DNA from 3 places in the Bacillus sp. LR_5 genome. Region 3 is predicted to be linked to each of the others. Evidence: riboswitches for the same ligand, from Rfam matches in the RefSeq annotation. Region 3 holds a riboswitch; each other region holds the start of a gene.
What was found. Region 3 has a riboswitch for S-adenosylmethionine ahead of metE (5-methyltetrahydropteroyltriglutamate--homocysteine S-methyltransferase). Riboswitches for the same ligand answer to the same signal wherever they lie in the genome.

Region 1: another riboswitch for S-adenosylmethionine. It lies ahead of RAC86_RS14750 (2-hydroxyacid dehydrogenase); the one in region 3 lies ahead of metE (5-methyltetrahydropteroyltriglutamate--homocysteine S-methyltransferase).
Region 2: another riboswitch for S-adenosylmethionine. It lies ahead of metI (cystathionine gamma-synthase/O-acetylhomoserine thiolyase); the one in region 3 lies ahead of metE (5-methyltetrahydropteroyltriglutamate--homocysteine S-methyltransferase).

What each region holds. Positions count from the first base shown of each region.
Region 1 is NZ_JAVAXX010000061.1:6,665-12,436, forward strand. Features, by position in the region: gene RAC86_RS14740 (MFS transporter) at 1-1,039, opposite strand, end outside; gene RAC86_RS14745 (FGGY-family carbohydrate kinase) at 1,134-2,597, opposite strand; gene RAC86_RS14750 (2-hydroxyacid dehydrogenase) at 2,615-3,640, opposite strand; SAM riboswitch class I at 3,734-3,825, opposite strand; gene RAC86_RS14755 (molybdopterin oxidoreductase family protein) at 3,974-5,772, shown strand, end outside.
Region 2 is NZ_JAVAXX010000002.1:20,409-26,180, forward strand. Features, by position in the region: gene RAC86_RS00925 (YjcG family protein) at 1-142, opposite strand, end outside; gene RAC86_RS00930 (esterase family protein) at 179-901, opposite strand; SAM riboswitch class I at 1,069-1,192, shown strand; gene metI (cystathionine gamma-synthase/O-acetylhomoserine thiolyase) at 1,261-2,382, shown strand; gene metC (cystathionine beta-lyase) at 2,375-3,547, shown strand; gene RAC86_RS00945 (GNAT family N-acetyltransferase) at 3,577-4,122, opposite strand; gene RAC86_RS00950 (DUF819 family protein) at 4,193-5,383, opposite strand; tRNA gene RAC86_RS00955 (tRNA-Val) at 5,557-5,629, shown strand.
Region 3 is NZ_JAVAXX010000002.1:143,765-149,536, forward strand. Features, by position in the region: gene ohrB (organic hydroperoxide resistance protein OhrB) at 1-50, shown strand, start outside; gene RAC86_RS01635 (glycosyltransferase family 2 protein) at 175-1,278, shown strand; gene guaD (guanine deaminase) at 1,284-1,754, opposite strand; gene RAC86_RS01645 (histidine phosphatase family protein) at 1,890-2,516, shown strand; gene metE (5-methyltetrahydropteroyltriglutamate--homocysteine S-methyltransferase) at 2,555-4,843, opposite strand; SAM riboswitch class I at 4,971-5,126, opposite strand; partial or broken gene isp (serine protease Isp) at 5,258-5,772, opposite strand, start outside.

The DNA of each region.
Region 1 (5,772 bases), on a different contig from region 3:
CCGCTCCTTTGTCTTTTCCGGCCACCGTCGGCACAATCGCACCGATCGGTACATAGCCTGCCAACAAACCTCCCCAAATAAAGCCGATCACGCTGACAACCGCTACACTTCCGCCGGAGAAAACAGGTGCATAATATAATAGGACGGTGAAAATACCGCAGCCGACTCCACCAAACCAAATAACGGTATTTTTCCAGCCGAATTTATCGCCGACAATTCCAAAGATAAGGTTAAACACAATGTTCCCAAGAAAAATCGTTCCCCAAACCTGCAGCCACACATTGGTTGAAATTCCGTGCTGAGCCATGTGCATCGGTAAAAAAACTGGGAAACCATATGTACCAATGCTGTTGATGATTCTGATGATTCCGCCTGTAAGCACCCGAGGATTCGTAAAAAGAATGGTAACTCCTTTTAAAAGTTCCTCGGCTGTTTCCGATCTTTTTCTTTTCTTCTTTTCAAAACGGTCTTTATTGATAAACAATGCGAAGATGGCACCGAGACATACCCAGAATATAGAGCTCCAAAGCGTATTCAAATAGCCGAACGCTTTGATCGCATAGCTTGAGTACCAAGCACCAAACACAAACATGCCGAGACAATATGCAATCCAAAACCAGCCGACAGCAGTGCTCAGTTTGTTTTGGGGTGTTCTGTAAATGACCCATGTCAAGAAAGAATAAGCAAAAAGCGGGTAGCCTAACCCTTTTACGAAGTAAGTCACATACATCACAGGAAGGTTCAGCTGTTCAAATCCAAACACGATAAAGGCAGCTGTACCGATCACATAAAACAACAGCCCCATAAACATCGTCCGTTTTGCGCCAAATGCTTCGAGACATACACCTGAAAACCAGGAAGCTATGGCAAGCGCAATCCCGTAAATGCTAAAAATTGAAGCGGATTGCTGAACCGTAAGTCCGTTTTCGATCAGAAACGGGCTGAGCCAGCCTTGTTCAAGCCCGTCTCCCATCATAAACAAAACAACCCCTAAAAACCCCCAGGCAAGCCGCTTCGGTATTCCAATTTTATCTAACATATCTGTCTCCTCCTTAGATGCTGATATCAATTACCGTATTACCTTGTTAAAGCCGAAAATTAGTTCATTCCTTAAAACAGCAGCACATACCGACTTATATCAACACTTTGCTTTCTGACTCTGAAAAAAAACGCTGTGTTTGCTTCCATTCCTCATATAAAGCCAGTTCGACCCGACAGTCTTGCGGTTCGATCACCCGGATATTTGCTGACATCTCTTCCGTCAATTGAAAGGTTTCATTGCAAATGACTGCAGCGCCAACGACAGATGCCTGATGATATCCCTCTTGGACATAGATTTTTTTCTGAAGAAGGTCCGCGATATATTGAGTGAGTGCTTTGCTTTGGAATCCTCCTCCGCACACCCAAACAAAGTCACGTTCAAACGGAGTAACCCTTGTTAAAATGTCAAAGTTCCATTTGATCGAAAATGCGATCTCTTGCAGTGCCGCACGTACAAAATGTGCTCTCTTTAAATTTGAGGAAAGCGGGGCATCAAAAAGAAATCCGCCTCTCGTTAACGCATTCTTTTCTGCCGATAAGTAAGAACCGAGAGCCGCCACACACGCATTGTCTTCTTTAGCAAGGGCAGAAATCTCTTCCTCCATCACTTCGTACGATTCATTTGGATAAAATATCTGTTTTAATTTTTGATAATTCAGGCCGGTAATTCCCGGATTCGTTTCCACAAGCCAATGTCCTTGATCTGTATGGCAGTTCAGCCATGCTTTATGTTTTGTGTCGCCATGATCAGCAGTAATTTTGGTTATTGGCGTTGTTGTCCCTGATACGATGACAATGTCCTCAAGCGCAGCGCCAGTGCTTTTCACAGCCAGTTGTGTATCACCACCCCCTGCTATAACCTTAGCAGTTATAGAAAGGCCTAATTCGGACGCATATTCATTTGTTATCGTTCCAATCGCTGTTCCCGCTCTTACAAGAGGCGGAAGGATGGATGGTGAAAAGCCGAATATGCCGCACATCTCTTCTGACCAAGTGTTTTGCTTCACGTCAAACAGCAGGGTTTCGGTTGCCTGCGATGGTTCATATGTCAAAATTCCGCTCAGCTGATATGTCACCCAATCACTGATGCTTGTAAAACTAGCAGTCTTTTCCCATAAAAAGGGCTGACGCTGTTTTAAACCATAAAGCTTGAGCGCAGAAAAAAGTGCAGTCGGGAGGCGGCCTGTGCGGCTGTATATCTCTTCCTGATTGGGTATACTCTCCTCCCACTCACGGCCACGATTATCAATGTTCGGCAGCCCGAGAAAAGAGTCGCCGTTTTGATCGATCAGAACAATCCCCTGTCTTTGACTTGTCGATGTCAAACCAATAATGTCAATATCACCTGAACGAGAAAGCGCACGTTTTGCCAGTTTCATCACTTGCTTCCACAGCACCTGAGGAGAAAAATAACGGCTGTCCGGGTAAAGCGTCTCGGTAGCATACACGATGTCCTCCCTTTCAACCGTTTGAACGCTGCCCGATACACTTACGACCGCTACTCTCGCATTCCCTGTGCCGATATCAAAAACGAGATAGCCTTTTTGTTTTTTCATTCCTGTAACCTCCTCTCTTAAACCTCTGTTTTCAGCTCATCTTTGTTATACAGTGTCGGAATATTAAGAGTTTTTCCAACCTTCCACTTTTTGAGGGCTTCGTTCAGGATCGTCACGTGATGATCTTCTACTTCAAAGGTTGCTCCAGCGAGATGCGGTGTTGCCAGAACATTAGGCAATGAAATGTATTCGTAATCTGATTCCTCTGGAGGTTCATGATAAAAAACGTCTAAAATCGCTCCTCTGATTTTATGTTCTTTTAATACAGATAAAAGATCTTCACGGTTTACCACAACTGCTCTTGAAGTATTGACGAAAATCGCACTCTCTTTCATCAGATCAAAATACTTCCGATCAATAAGTCTCAGTGTTTTCTCAGTACGAGGCAGATGGACAGAAACGATATCACTGTCTGAAAACACCGTTTTGAGAGATACTTTTTCATACAGCGGATGATCGTCTTGTACGTATGGATCGTAATACTTTACTTTACAGTCAAACGCTGTCAGCAGTTTTGCAATCCTTTGACCAACCGCGCCGAACCCAACCATGCCGACCGTTTTTCCCGTTAATTCGTTCCCTTTAAATTTGACATAAGCCTGCAAGTAATCGCTGTCCCATTTTCCATCCTTCAGCCATTGATTAGAGGAGCTGGTATGGCGGAGAAAGGAAATCACATTACCGATAAACATTTCAGCAACCGCTTGTGCATTCCGCCCGGGTGTATAGAAAACGGGTATACCTCTTTTTGATGCTGCGGCCACATCCACATTGGATGGCATTCCTCTGCACACGCCCACAAATGAAAGTTCTGGAACAGATGCAAATACGCTGTCTGTTACTTGATCAAGCTCAGTAATCAAGCCTGTCGCATTTGTTGCTTTTAGCAGCTGAATGAGTTCATCTTCCCGATATGCCCGGCCTTGTTCCTTCCAAGATTGATAAGTAACTGAGCCAAACATGTTTTCAAGCTCTTTTCGTCCTTCTTCGTTGTACGGTGCCGTAACCAAAACCGTCATGGTGCAAAACATCCTTTTCATCATATTTTTTCATAAAAAAATCTCTTTCCGAAGATGGAAAGAGATTCATGTATAAGCGTGCCCTGTTTACAGACAGACGCCGGTATAAACCTTGCTTTCCTATCTTTCAAGCTGACGCTTGCTGGAATTGGCACAATAATGTTGCCGAGGTTTCATAGGGCCAGTCCCTCCACCTCTCTGGATAGAAAATGTTGAGTATGTAATTTTCAGAATGAAGAATACGTTTATCATAAAGAAGTCTCAGATTGATGTCAATCTCTTTTTTTCAGAATTGACGTTATCATCCGAAATGTTATAATTCTTACAAAATATCTAACTAGAGAGAGGAACTGGGCCATGAAATCTTTTGCCACACAACAAAACGGCATTTTTAAATCCGTTTGCTCGCTTGACTGCCCGGATCAGTGCGGATTGTTAATACATAAAAAAGACGGAAAAATTGTGAAAGTCCAAGGTGATCCTGATCATCCTGTCACAGCCGGGAACATATGCAACAAAGTCCGAAACATGACGGAGCGCATCTATGATGAAAAGCGGCTGACTACACCGCTTAAACGGACAGGTGCGAAAGGCCAAGCGATATTCGAACCGATTTCTTGGGAAGAGGCAATCGATACCATTACCTCCCGCTGGAAACAGCTGATTGATGAAGAAGGAGCTGAAAGCATACTTCCGTACAGCTTTTACGGAAATATGGGGAAATTAACAGCTGAAGGTATGGACCGCCGCTTCTTTTACCGCATGGGTTCGAGCCAGCTCGAAAGGACGATTTGCAGCAAAGCAGGATCAGAGGGCTATAAATATACAATGGGTATAAGTGCGGGAATTGATCCTGAGGAAACCATTCATACGAAACTATTTATTTTTTGGGGAATCAACGCGGTCAGTACAAATATGCACCAAATTACTATCGCCCAAAAAGCACGAAAACAAGGTGCAAAAATTGTCGTGATTGATGTTCATAAAAACCAGACAGGACGTCTTGCAGATTGGTTTATTCCCATAAAACCCGGAACCGACAGCGCACTTGCTCTTGGCATCATGCACATCTTATTTAAAGAAAACCTTCATGATGAAGCATTTCTGTCTGAATACACGGTCGGCTATGAAGAGCTCCGTGAACACGTGAAACAGTATGATCCGGAAAAGGTATCACTGATCACCGGTGTCAGCACCGAAGATATGTATCAGCTGGCAAGAATGTACGGCGAAACCTCCCCTGCTTTTATTAGAATCGGAAACGGACTTCAACACCACGATAACGGCGGGATGATTGTACGGACGATTGCCTGTCTTCCGGCGGTTACTGGCCAATGGCTGCACACAGGGGGCGGCGCAATTAAGCATAACAGCGGAATTTTAGAATATAACACAAATGCCTTGCAGCGGCCTGACTTATTGAAGGGGCTCACACCGAGATCGTTTAATATGAATCAGCTGGGCAAAGTGCTTTTGGAAACCGATCCGCCGATTCGTTCTCTTTTTATTTACGGGACGAATCCAGCCGTTGTCGCTCCAGAAGCGAATAAAGTCAGACAGGGCTTGCTGCGGGAAGACCTGTTTACTGTGGTTCATGATTTATTTTTAACGGAAACGGCTGCATATGCGGACATTGTACTGCCTGCAACATCCGCTTTTGAAAATACTGATTTTTATACCTCCTACTGGCACCATTACATTCAGCTTCAGCAGCCAGTGATTGAGAAATATGGAGAAAGCAAGTCTAACACTGAGGTGTTCCGATTACTGGCTGAAGCAATGGGGTTCACAGACCAGGAGCTCAAAGATTCAGATGAAGAATTAATCCGCCAGGCGCTTGACCATCCAGATAACCCATATTTGGCGGAGATTGATTACGATTCACTTACTAAGCATTCATTTATGAAAGCGAAACGCGAAAAGCCGCTGTTTCCAGGCGAACTTCCGACTCCAAGCGGAAAAATAGAATTATACTCAGAGAAAATGAAACAAGCCGGTTTCCCGGCTTTACCGACACATACGCCTCTTACATGCGATAACGAATATCCGTTTATGTATGTTCCGGGGCCAAACCATAATTTCTTAAACTCAACGTTTTCCAACAATGCAAAGCACATCAAGCTTGAAAGGACGCCAAAGCTCTTTATCAACACAAA
Region 2 (5,772 bases), 120 kb from region 3:
CTTTCTCCTCTTTACATTCAAACGATGCTCTCAGCGTCAAATGGGGCGGGATCAGGGAATAGCTCGGATCATAGCGCTTTCTGTAAGAGTTCGCAAGGTCTTGGAGTTTTTTTGATGGAAATAAAACGATTCCGTATTTCATATTATGTCCCTCCTGGAAATAAAGTATGATAGAATATCAAAGCATTTTTTTCAGCGCCGGCGTGATGAGCGGCTGCCAGTATGTCCATTTGTGATCTCCGTCAAATGATTCAAAATAATAATCGGAAAGCTTCTCCTCCAGCAGCTGTTTCAGCTCCTGATTCGGTTCTGTAAAGTCCAGAATGTTTCCGTCTGTCGTGTGGACGTCAGTTTCTTTTGTTCCGATTTGGTGATAAATAGAGAGGTGTTTGATATCGTCTGACTGTTTCACAGCTCCCAATACATGTTTGTCAACATAGGGAGACTGCATGATGATGTTTCCGAACATATTCGGATAATCAAGCGCTGTCATAAGAGAAACGGTCGCTCCGAGAGAATCACCGATCAGCGTCCGACCGTAGCCGACTTGATAGGTTGGATACTCGTCATCCGCAAACGGAACGAGCTCATGGGCGATGAACCGTTTATACGCCGAAAATTTTGAGCCTTCCGGATGATAGGTTTTTCTGCGCTCTTTTACATCCTTATAAGGAACACCGATAATAATGCTCCGGTCTATTTCTCGCTTGGACAGCAATTCTTCGACCTGTCTGCCGATTCTCCCCAGCCTGAAATAATCGTGGCCGTCCTGCGCGATAATGACATGGTATTTATAAAGCGGGGAGTAGTTGGACGGCAGATAAACGAGCAATGTCATTTCCTCGTTAAGCTCTTTTGAAAAGAATTTCTTTTCTTGCACTGTGCCGTTTTTCGGTGCCATAATGCATTCCTCCAGGACATCACTAGACTTTCTTGCTGTTTTCCATTATTGTACCATGAATTATTAGAAATTTCTCTCTTTAAACTGTTCGGAACTCGAAGAAAAAAGTGTTGAAATAAACTGCAAATTGCGCTAATATAAAACAATCAGAAAATTGAAATCGATATTTCTTATCGTGAGAGGTGGAGGGACTGGCCCTTAGAAACCTCAGCAACCGGCTTGTTTTGCATTATGTGCAAAACGCCAAGGTGCTAAATCCAGCAAGCGTTTTTTATGCTTGGAAGATAAGAAGAAGCGTTAAACCCCTTCTTCTTATGAGGAAGGGGTTTTTTATTTTGAAAAGGGAAGGTGTCAGCTATATGTCACAGCACGTTGAAACGAAATTAGCCCAAATTGGAAACCGAAGCGACGAAGTAACGGGAACAGTGAGTCCTCCTATTTATTTATCAACAGCATACCGCCACAGAGGAATCGGAGAATCTACCGGATTTGATTATGTCCGCACAAAAAATCCGACACGCCAGCTTGTTGAGGACGCGATCGCCAGCTTAGAAAACGGAGCGAGAGGGCTTGCCTTCAGTTCGGGAATGGCTGCCATCCAAACGATTATGGCGCTGTTTAAAAGCGGAGATGAACTGATCGTTTCATCGGACCTATATGGCGGCACATATCGTCTGTTTGAAAACGAATGGAAAAAATATGGATTGACCTTTCATTACGATGATTTCAGCGATGAGGACTGTTTACGCTCTAAGATTACGCCGAATACAAAAGCGGTGTTTGTGGAAACACCGACAAATCCGCTCATGCAGGAGGCGGACATTGAAAAGATCGCCCGGATCACAAAAGAGTACGGTCTTCTGCTGATCGTTGATAATACATTTTATACACCGGTCTTGCAAAGGCCGCTTGAGCTGGGAGCCGACATTGTGATTCACAGTGCAACCAAGTATTTAGGCGGGCATAACGACCTGCTTGCGGGACTTGTCGTTGTAAAGGATGAGCAGCTTGGTGAGGAAATGTTTCAACACCAAAATGCGATCGGCGCCGTCCTGCCTCCGTTTGATTCGTGGCTTCTGATGAGAGGAATGAAGACGCTGAGCCTCAGAATGCGCCAGCATCAGGCAAACGCGCAGGAGCTTGCGGCGTTTTTAGAAGAGCAGGAAGAAATTTCTGATGTACTATATCCCGGAAAAGGCGGCATGCTGTCCTTCCGTCTACAGAAAGAAGAGTGGGTCAACCCATTTTTAAAAGCGCTGAAGACCATTTGTTTTGCAGAAAGCCTCGGCGGGGTGGAGAGCTTTATTACATACCCTGCCACACAGACACACATGGATATTCCTGAAGAAATCCGCATCGCAAACGGAGTCTGCAATCGTCTGCTGCGTTTTTCAGTCGGAATTGAACATGCAGAAGATTTAAAAGAAGACTTAAAACAGGCGTTATGTCAGGTCAAAGAGGGAGCTGTTTCATTTGAGTAATCACAATTGGACGCTGGAAACCCAGCTCGTGCACAATCCATTTAAAACAGATGGCACAACAGGAGCGGTTAGTGTACCGATTCAGCACGCATCAACTTTTCACCAATCTTCATTTGAAGAGTTTGGCGCGTATGATTACAGCCGCTCAGGAACGCCGACAAGAACAGCGCTCGAAGAAACAATTGCCGCACTGGAAGGCGGAACGAGAGGATTTGCTTTCAGTTCAGGCATGGCTGCGATCTCAACAGCATTTTTATTGCTGTCACAGGGTGACCACGTTCTTGTGACAGAAGATGTATATGGCGGAACCTTCCGCATGGTAACAGAGGTGCTGACCCGGTTTGGCATTGAGCACACGTTTGTTGATATGACGGATAGTAACGAAGTGGCGCGGAATATCAAGCCGAATACAAAGGTCATTTATATGGAGACACCGTCAAATCCGACACTTGGGATTACTGATATTAAAGCGGTTGTTCAGCTTGCAAAAGAAAACGGCTGTTTGACCTTTCTGGACAATACATTCATGACACCTGCACTGCAGCGTCCGCTTGATCTCGGTGTGGATATTGTGCTTCACAGTGCAACAAAGTTCTTGAGCGGACACAGTGATGTGCTTTCAGGCCTGGCTGCTGTAAAGGATGAAGAGCTTGGGAAGCAGCTGTATAAGCTGCAAAACTCGTTCGGCGCCGTCCTTGGCGTGCAAGATTGCTGGCTTGTGCTGCGCGGATTAAAAACATTGCAGGTCCGTTTAGAAAAAGCAAGTCAAACAGCTGAGCGGCTTGCGGAATTTTTCCAGAAGCATCCGGCGGTGAAGCGCGTGTATTATCCGGGGCTGGCTGATCATCCGGGCGCTGAAATCCATAAAAGCCAGTCAACGGGAGCGGGCGCCGTGCTATCTTTTGAGCTTGAAAGCAAAGAGGCCGTTAAGAAATTAGTAGAGAATGTATCACTTCCGGTCTTTGCTGTAAGCCTCGGCGCCGTGGAATCGATTTTGTCTTATCCGGCAACGATGTCTCACGCGGCAATGCCTAAGGAAGAGCGTGAAAAACGCGGCATCACAGACGGCCTGCTCCGTCTTAGCGTGGGAGTCGAACATGCAGACGATTTAGAACGTGATTTCGCACAAGCGCTGAAAGAAATTGCGCCAGTGGCGGTTCGATAAAAAGAAGCCGGGGATGGCCCCGGCTTCTTTTATTGTTCATCATCAGGATTCAGAATCGCGAGGACTTGATGATCCTCCCAAACGCCGTTGATTTTCACATTTTTTCGGGCGATGCCCTCTTTATGAAATCCCGCTTTTTCCAATACACGCATGGACCCGAGGTTGCGGGGCATCACACCGGCTTCAATACGGTGCAGTTTCAATTGGTGAAACGCAAAATCAACAATCAATTTGACGGTCTCTGTCATAAGGCCCTTTCCATTATGGGCTTTGTCTAAAAAATACCCGATGAACGCAGTTTGCAGCGCCCCGCGGATGATTTGAAAGAGCGAAACCGTCCCGATTAATGTATTGTCTGACGCAGCGAAAATGCCGAAATGATACTCTTCATCTTCCTCCAGTCTTTGCTGATACTCTGCTATTCTTTTTCTTTGCCCCTCAACCGTATAGTAATCGTCTGCGCGTATCATGGAGAACTGTTCAAAGAAATCCTGATTTTCGCTTTGCAGTCGCAGATTTTCTTCCGCATCCTTTACTTCTAAAGGTCTTACATAGATGTTTTTTCCTTTTAACATATCAGTGATCTCTCCGTTCTCATGTCAGCATTCCTCTTACATTATTCTGAGGAAACTGTAAAAATCCTTTTTATAAGAAAGAAGAAAACCAGTTTCCCATAAAGGTGCCGACATAGTTCCCAATTAAGTAGCCGAGCGTACCAACAAGCATGATCGGGGCGACAAGTTCCCGCCATCCCTTGGCAATTGCCATCGCAGCTGCGGTCGTAGGCCCCCCGACAGCAGCGTTGACAGCGAGCAGAATTTCTTCAAGCCGCACGCGGAACAATTTTCCGACGGCTAAGGAAACAGTTAAATTGCTAATCGCAATGATAAACACAAATAATAGAATAAAAGGCGCATTGGTAACGATTAAGCGCAGATCTGCAGGAATGCCGATCACCACAAAAAACAAATATATCAAAAAGGTTCCAAGCTCTTGAGATCCATTAAGCCTTTCAAAAAAACGAGGGAATAGAAAAATGATAAGAACAGTTAAAGACGTGAGCATCAGATACTGATCGCCAAGCGTTCCGGTCAAAAGGGGATGAGAAAAAAGGCTTTTAAAAAAGCCGGAAATCTTCACACTAACTGCAACAAGCGCAAAAGCAGCACCGGCATTAAAAGTGATATCCTTTAAGGAAATGTCCTTCCGTTTCCAATAGCTTTCTGCACTGTTTCCGCTCTTTCCATCGGCTTTTACTTTTTCTTCAAACGGCATAGCATAATGCCGCTGAAACCATTTAACTGCAGGAATACTGATTAATATAAAAAACAAAAGCGCCATCATAACATTATCAGCCACAACGGTAGCCGACACATATTCCCCCGGTGTCTCAAATTTTGCCGCCATCGCCGCAAAGTTGATCCCGCCGCCGATATATGAGGCGCTGATCATCCCGCCGATTTTATCGAGATAAGGAATATGCTGTTTGAAAAGAAAAAAAGAGAGAATGCTCCCAAGCACAGTGCCAGCAGAGCTAATCAGAAAAATAAACAACAAACGCCTGCTTTCCTTAAAAATCTGCTGCACATTGATCTGAAACAGCAAAAGGGGAATCGCCAGCGGCACCACATAAGACCACACAGTATCATATACAGGCGACTCAACAGGAAGCACTCCTATATTTGTAAACACCATAGCACCTAAAAGCGCAATGATAGCACCCGACACAGCGGACGCCCACTTAAAGCGCTGCTCCAGCCCGATGCTCACTGCCGCCCACACCGCAATAAACCCCCACAATACCCAAACATCATCAGAAGAAATCAAAGAATGCAAAACCCCATCACTCCTATTGTTAGAAAATTAAGACATATTATAATAGCCGGGGAACGGAACAGCAAGTCCGAAAAAAAGTTTTTCTAAAAAAGCAGTTGACGAATAGAAGGGAAGGTTATATAATAGAACTTGTCAGAAAGACAACAACATACCCAGCAACACATACATATCATGATTCCGTAGCTCAGCTGGGAGAGCGCTACCTTGACAGGGTAGAGGTCGCTGGTTCGAGCCCAGTCGGAATCATAGCTTAAACCCTTGCACAGCAAGGGTTTTTTACTTTGCTTATTTATTGATTTTGTCATCATTCATCAAGTTGGGGGCGAATTGAGGGCGGAAGTTTTATTAAGCTGATTTTGAAGTGAATTCAAAATCAGCTCTGTTTCTAT
Region 3 (5,772 bases):
ATTCAAAGGCAACCAGAGGAAATATTGATGTAAAATTAGAATTAAAATAATGAACGGCATCCTGAGGGTTCTCAGGATGTTTTTTTGTGGGGAAGCATGCGGGGCGGGCATGATCTTTTCGAAGTGTGAATACATGTAATATAGGTGAATTCAGACTAGAGAAAAGGTGAGTACATGAAGAGACCAAAGCTGTCAGTATGTATGATTGTGAAAAATGAAGAACGCCATATTGCCCGCTGTTTAGAGAGTGTGCAGCCTATTGCCGATGAAATCATTGTGATTGATACCGGGTCGAACGATCGTACGGAAGACATTTGCACAAGCTTTCATGCCCAGATTTATCGTCATAAATGGGAGCAGGATTTTTCACAGGCGAGAAATGCCAGCCTACAGCATGCCAAAGGTGAGTGGATATTGATCTTGGATGCCGACGAAGAATTAGATCCGGACACAGGCAGCCTATTGCCTTCGCTGCTGACTGACAGCCTGCCATCTCTCGGCTGCATGAAGGTTGTGAGCTATACAGGGAAGGAATGGGATGAAAACGAAGCGTTTGAACAAAGGCAGATCAGGCTGATCCGCAATCAGCAAAACATAACGTTTACGGGAAGGGTTTGCGAAAGGCCTGAGGGAGAAGAAGAAAGCAGTATTTTCTCACTTCCATGTATCATTCACCATTACGGGTATTTAGAGCAGGAGGCACAGCAAAAGCATAAACACAACATGAGCTTATTGAATATGGAATTGCTGACATCCAGTACTGACCCGTCTCTCCTTTATCAGAAAGCAGCTGAGTATGATAGAGGAAACGAACATGATAAAGCCCTCCGGCTGGCAGTGGATTGCATCAAGGAGTATAAAAGAAAAAAGCAAATTCCGCCGCCTGCTATCTATTATTTAAAGTATAAATTATTAATTGACGCAGAACGGTACGAAGAAGCGGAACGGGATATCCATGAAGCGCTGAGACATTATCCGGATTACTGCACGCTTCACTATTATAAAGGAATCATCATGTATCAGCTTAAAAAAGTCAGAGAAGCGATCGCAGCGTTTGAAGCTTGCCTGCAAACCAATAATGAAAACCATCAGTACGTACAGGTGAAGGGGGCAGCCGATTTTAGATCAAGCTGCTGGCTCGGTGTCTGCCATGCTGAATTGCGTCAGCATATGACTGCTGTTTTGTATTTGCAAAAAGCGCTGAAAGCCAACCCGAAGTGCGTACGGGCACAGCGGCTTCTCAGCGAATTAACAAAGGATCAGGCCGCACATGCCTGATCCTTTTAATATTCTTTCTTATTGGCAAAATCCCGCCATGCCTGAAACGGGGATAAATGCTCCTTCAGGGTCACCTGATAAAAAGGTATGTTTCTTTTTTCTGCCGGTTTATCAATTTCTTCATATATGAATGAATCATCAAATCCGGCTTCAGCAGCGTCTGTGTGCTCCGCTGCATAGTAAACGGCTTTCGGCCTGGCCCAGTAGATGGCGCCTAAGCACATGGGACACGGCTCGCAGCTCGCATATAAAATGCAATCATCAAGCTGATAGGTGTCAAGTGCCCGGCAGGCATTTCGAATAGCTGTCACTTCTGCATGGGCAGTCGGGTCATTGCTTGTTGTGACGTTGTTCTGTCCCTCGGCAATAATGGCTCCGTCTTTCACGATAACGGCTCCGAATGGCCCGCCAACTCCCGCATTCACTCCTTCACGAGCAAGATCGACAGCCCGTTTTAAGAACTTTTCATGATTCATCCTAAACCCTCCTGTCAATTGAGTGTTATAAGTATAGCCGAAAAGAAGTGCAAAGAACATTCTCAAAAAAGTGAAAAGCAAACAAAATATTTGGGGGATTTGCTAAGATAAGAGGAGAAAAGAGGAGGGGTGATCATGCTGCATTTATATATTGCTAGGCACGGACAGACTCAATGGAATGTGGAAAAACGGATGCAGGGCTGGCTGGATTCTGATTTAACAGAACTTGGACTGTATAACGCCCGCGCTCTTGGGGAGCGTCTGAAGGATATTGAATTGAATCAGGTATACATCAGCCCGAGCAAGCGGACAGAAGAGACAGCAAAAACCGTACTGGGATCGCGGAGGCTCCCGCTGGTTAAAGATCATATGTTCAGAGAAATGTCACTGGGCTCATGGGAAGGGAAAAAACAAGAAGATATTGAAAGGGACGAACCAGATCTTTTTCATGCTTATTTTCATTATCCCGAAGCTTATCGCCAGCAGGGATGTGAAACGTTTTTTGACTTTGAAAACCGGGTAAGGCTAGCTCTCCAAACTATTTTAGACAGCCATTCTTCCGGTAATGTTCTCTTGGTTACCCATTCTGTCTTTATATTAATGCTGTTAAATATCATAAAGGGAAGACGCGTTCATGACATATGGAATTCTGCTTACATACATGATACATCATTGAGCCTTGTGGAATTTGATGAAAATGGAACAGCCAAAATATTAATAGAAGGGGACGGGAAGCATCGGAAACCGATTTCCGCTTTCTAATAGAAAAAACCATCTGCCAAAGACAGATGGTTTCTATTTTATACAAGCTGTGTCTGCTGAGCTCTTGCCTGTTTTGCGGCTTCAACCATGTTTTTCAATGCGGCAACTGTTTCTTCCTGCTGTCTTGTTTTCAATCCGCAGTCTGGGTTTACCCAGAAGCGGTCAGTCGGACAGACGGCAAGCGCGTCAACGATAATGTTGTACATTTCTTCAGTTGACGGTACACGAGGGCTGTGAATGTCATATACACCAAGGCCTAGCCCTTTCAAATACGGATGGTCTTTTAAATAATCTAAAAATCCTCCGTGGCTTCTGCTGTGTTCGATTGTAATCACATCGGCATCAAGATCATTGATCGTATCGACGATGTCTTCGAAGTTGCTGTAGCACATATGTGTATGAATTTGCGTCTCGTTTTTCACGGAAGAAGTGGTTAATCTGAATGCTTCTGCCGCCCAAGTCAAATACTCATCCCAATCTTGGGTTTTTAATGGAAGGCCTTCGCGCAGCGCCGGTTCATCCACTTGAATAATTTGAATGCCTGCGTCTTCAAGCGCTTTTACTTCTTTGCGAAGGGCAAGCCCGATTTGGAAGGCGATTTCTTTTCTCGAAATGTCGTTTCGAGGGAAAGACCAGTTTAAGATTGTAACAGGACCGGTCAGCATTCCTTTCACATGCTTGGATGTCAGGGACTGTGCATATACCGTGTCTTTCACTGTCATCGGTTCAATGAATTCAACATCTCCGTAAATGACTGGCGGGCGGACACAGCGTGAGCCGTATGATTGAACCCAAGCGTATTTTGTGAAGGCAAAGCCGGCCAGCTTTTCACCAAAGTATTCGACCATATCTGTCCGTTCAAATTCACCGTGCACTAGCACATCAAGATCCAATTCTTCCTGAATATCAATCCATCGTTTTGTTTCCGCATTGATAAAGTCTTGGTACTGTTCATCAGACCACTCATTTTTCCGCCATTTTTGGCGTGCGCTCCGCACTTCAGCAGACTGCGGGAAGCTTCCGATCGTAGTCGTCGGCAAAAGCGGAAGGCCGAGAGAGTCATTTTGCAGGGCTAAACGTTCTTCAAACGGAATCGGGCGTTTGAAGTCTTTATCGGTTAATTGCTCAAGTTCTTTCTTTTGTTCAGAATTTGCGCCTGTTGCAAACTGTTTGAGCGCCTGAATATCCGCTTTCGCCTGCTGAATCTGTTCGCTGATCGCCGCTTTTCCTGATACTAAACCTTCTTTCAAAGCTGTCAGCTCGGCTAGTTTTTCTTTTGCGTAGGATAATCCGTTCAGCAGATCCTTTTCCAAATGCTCATCAGGGTGCTTCGCTACCGGAACATGCAGCAGGCTGCTGGAAGGCTGAATCCACAGTTCATCAACCTTTGCAATGCTGAGAATATCAAGAACGGCATCGAGACGTTCTTCAAGATCCGCTTTCCAAATGTTGCGTCCGTCGATAACGCCGGCTGCCAGCACTTTGTCTGTTGGGAATCCGTGTGTTTTCAGCTGTTCCAGGTTTCTGCCTTTATCGTGAACGAAATCAAGGCCAATTCCCTGTACCGGGTAAGAGATCAGCTCTTCATAAGCATCAACAGAATCAAAATACGTCTGCAAAAGCACATTCAAGGATGAAAGCTCGTTAGTCATGCTTTCAAATAATTCTTTTGCGCCGCGGACATCTTCGGCAGAAGCTGTAACAAGCGCCGGCTCATCGATTTGAACCCATTTTACGCCTTCTTCTTCAAGCTCTTTCAGAAGCTGTACATATAACGGCACAAGGCGTTTTTGGATCGCTTTTGCTTCAGACGGTTCATAGCCTTTAGCAAGCGTGACGAATGTATAAGGGCCGACAATCACAGGTTTTGTTTCAACTCCGTATTCCTGTTTGATCCGGCGGTAATCTGTGAGCTGTTTGTTTCTTGTCAGGCGGAATTCAATGCTCTCGTCATATTCCGGAACGATGTAATGGTAATTTGTATTAAACCATTTTGTCATTTCACTGGATACGGCGTCTTTTATTCCGCGGGCGATAGCAAAGTATGTATCGGTAGCGTCAGTCAAATGTCTGAACCGTTTCGGAATCCAGTTGAAGCTGACTGCTGTGTCGAGTACATGGTCATACTGTGTGAAATCAGAAACAGGCACAACATCAATCTGCTGGTCAATTTGTGTTTTTGCTGCGGATAAAAATAGGTCGTCGATTTGCTTTAAAAACGTATCTTTATCAGTGCTGCCTTTCCAATACGCTTCAAGTGCTTTTTTCCATTCTCTGTTCAGTCCAATTCTCGGGAATCCTACATTCGATGTTTTGATGGTTGTCATTGTTTCTCCTCCTTTATATGTAAAACACTCTCGTTAACCCGCGGATACAGGCCGCTAAGAGGTTTTCTCACAATAAAAAGCCTCTTTCCCATGAGAGAAAGAGGCTTTTCTGCGTAAAACACTGCCTCTCTCATCTCTCAGACACAATCTGATGGAATTAGCACCGTGCCTTATGAGACATCAGTCTCGGCGCGAAAAGCAGTGCGCCCCATTTCACAATGGAATTACGGTCGGTTGCTGTTGGGGTCAAAAGGCCAATCCCTCGCCCAACTCTCGATAAGAGAAAATGTTATTAATTTTTTGAAAAGTTGAATCATTTGTTGGTAATCTTAACAGTAATTCAAATTCGCTGTCAACATAGAATTTGAAATTTCATTTACAATATTTGGTTTATGTTATATAAGAAAAATAATTTTATAGGGTCATCAAATGTGATTGCTCTGCTCTTTCTGCCAGCTCATCAGGAGCAGTTAAATACAGGAATCCATTGCCTGCCAGCGTTTTAGCAATATCAAGCGGAAGAGTCCTGCGGATCAGCTGTGCATAAACCTCAGATTCAGAAAGCTTTCTTTGAAATGATTCTTCTTCATAGCTTTTGATTAAAGCAAGCGCTCCGCTGACATGGGGAGCAGCCATTGAAGTGCCGGTAAGCTTACCGTACTTCTTGTTAGGAAGAGTGGATAAGATATTTTCTCCGGGAGCCACAAGGTCAATCTCTTTATTCGCGTTAGAAAATTCTGATAATTCTCGCGCTACCGAAACAGATCCAACCGCGATGACTTCATTATAAGCCGCAGGGTAGGAAAGCTCTTCTGTGCGTTCGTCTCCGTCACCCTCATTTCCCGCTGCGCAAACGACAAGCACTCCGTTTTTGACGGCGTTCTTCACTGCTTCTGCCAGCTCTGGCACATCGCTTGGTCCGCCAAGGG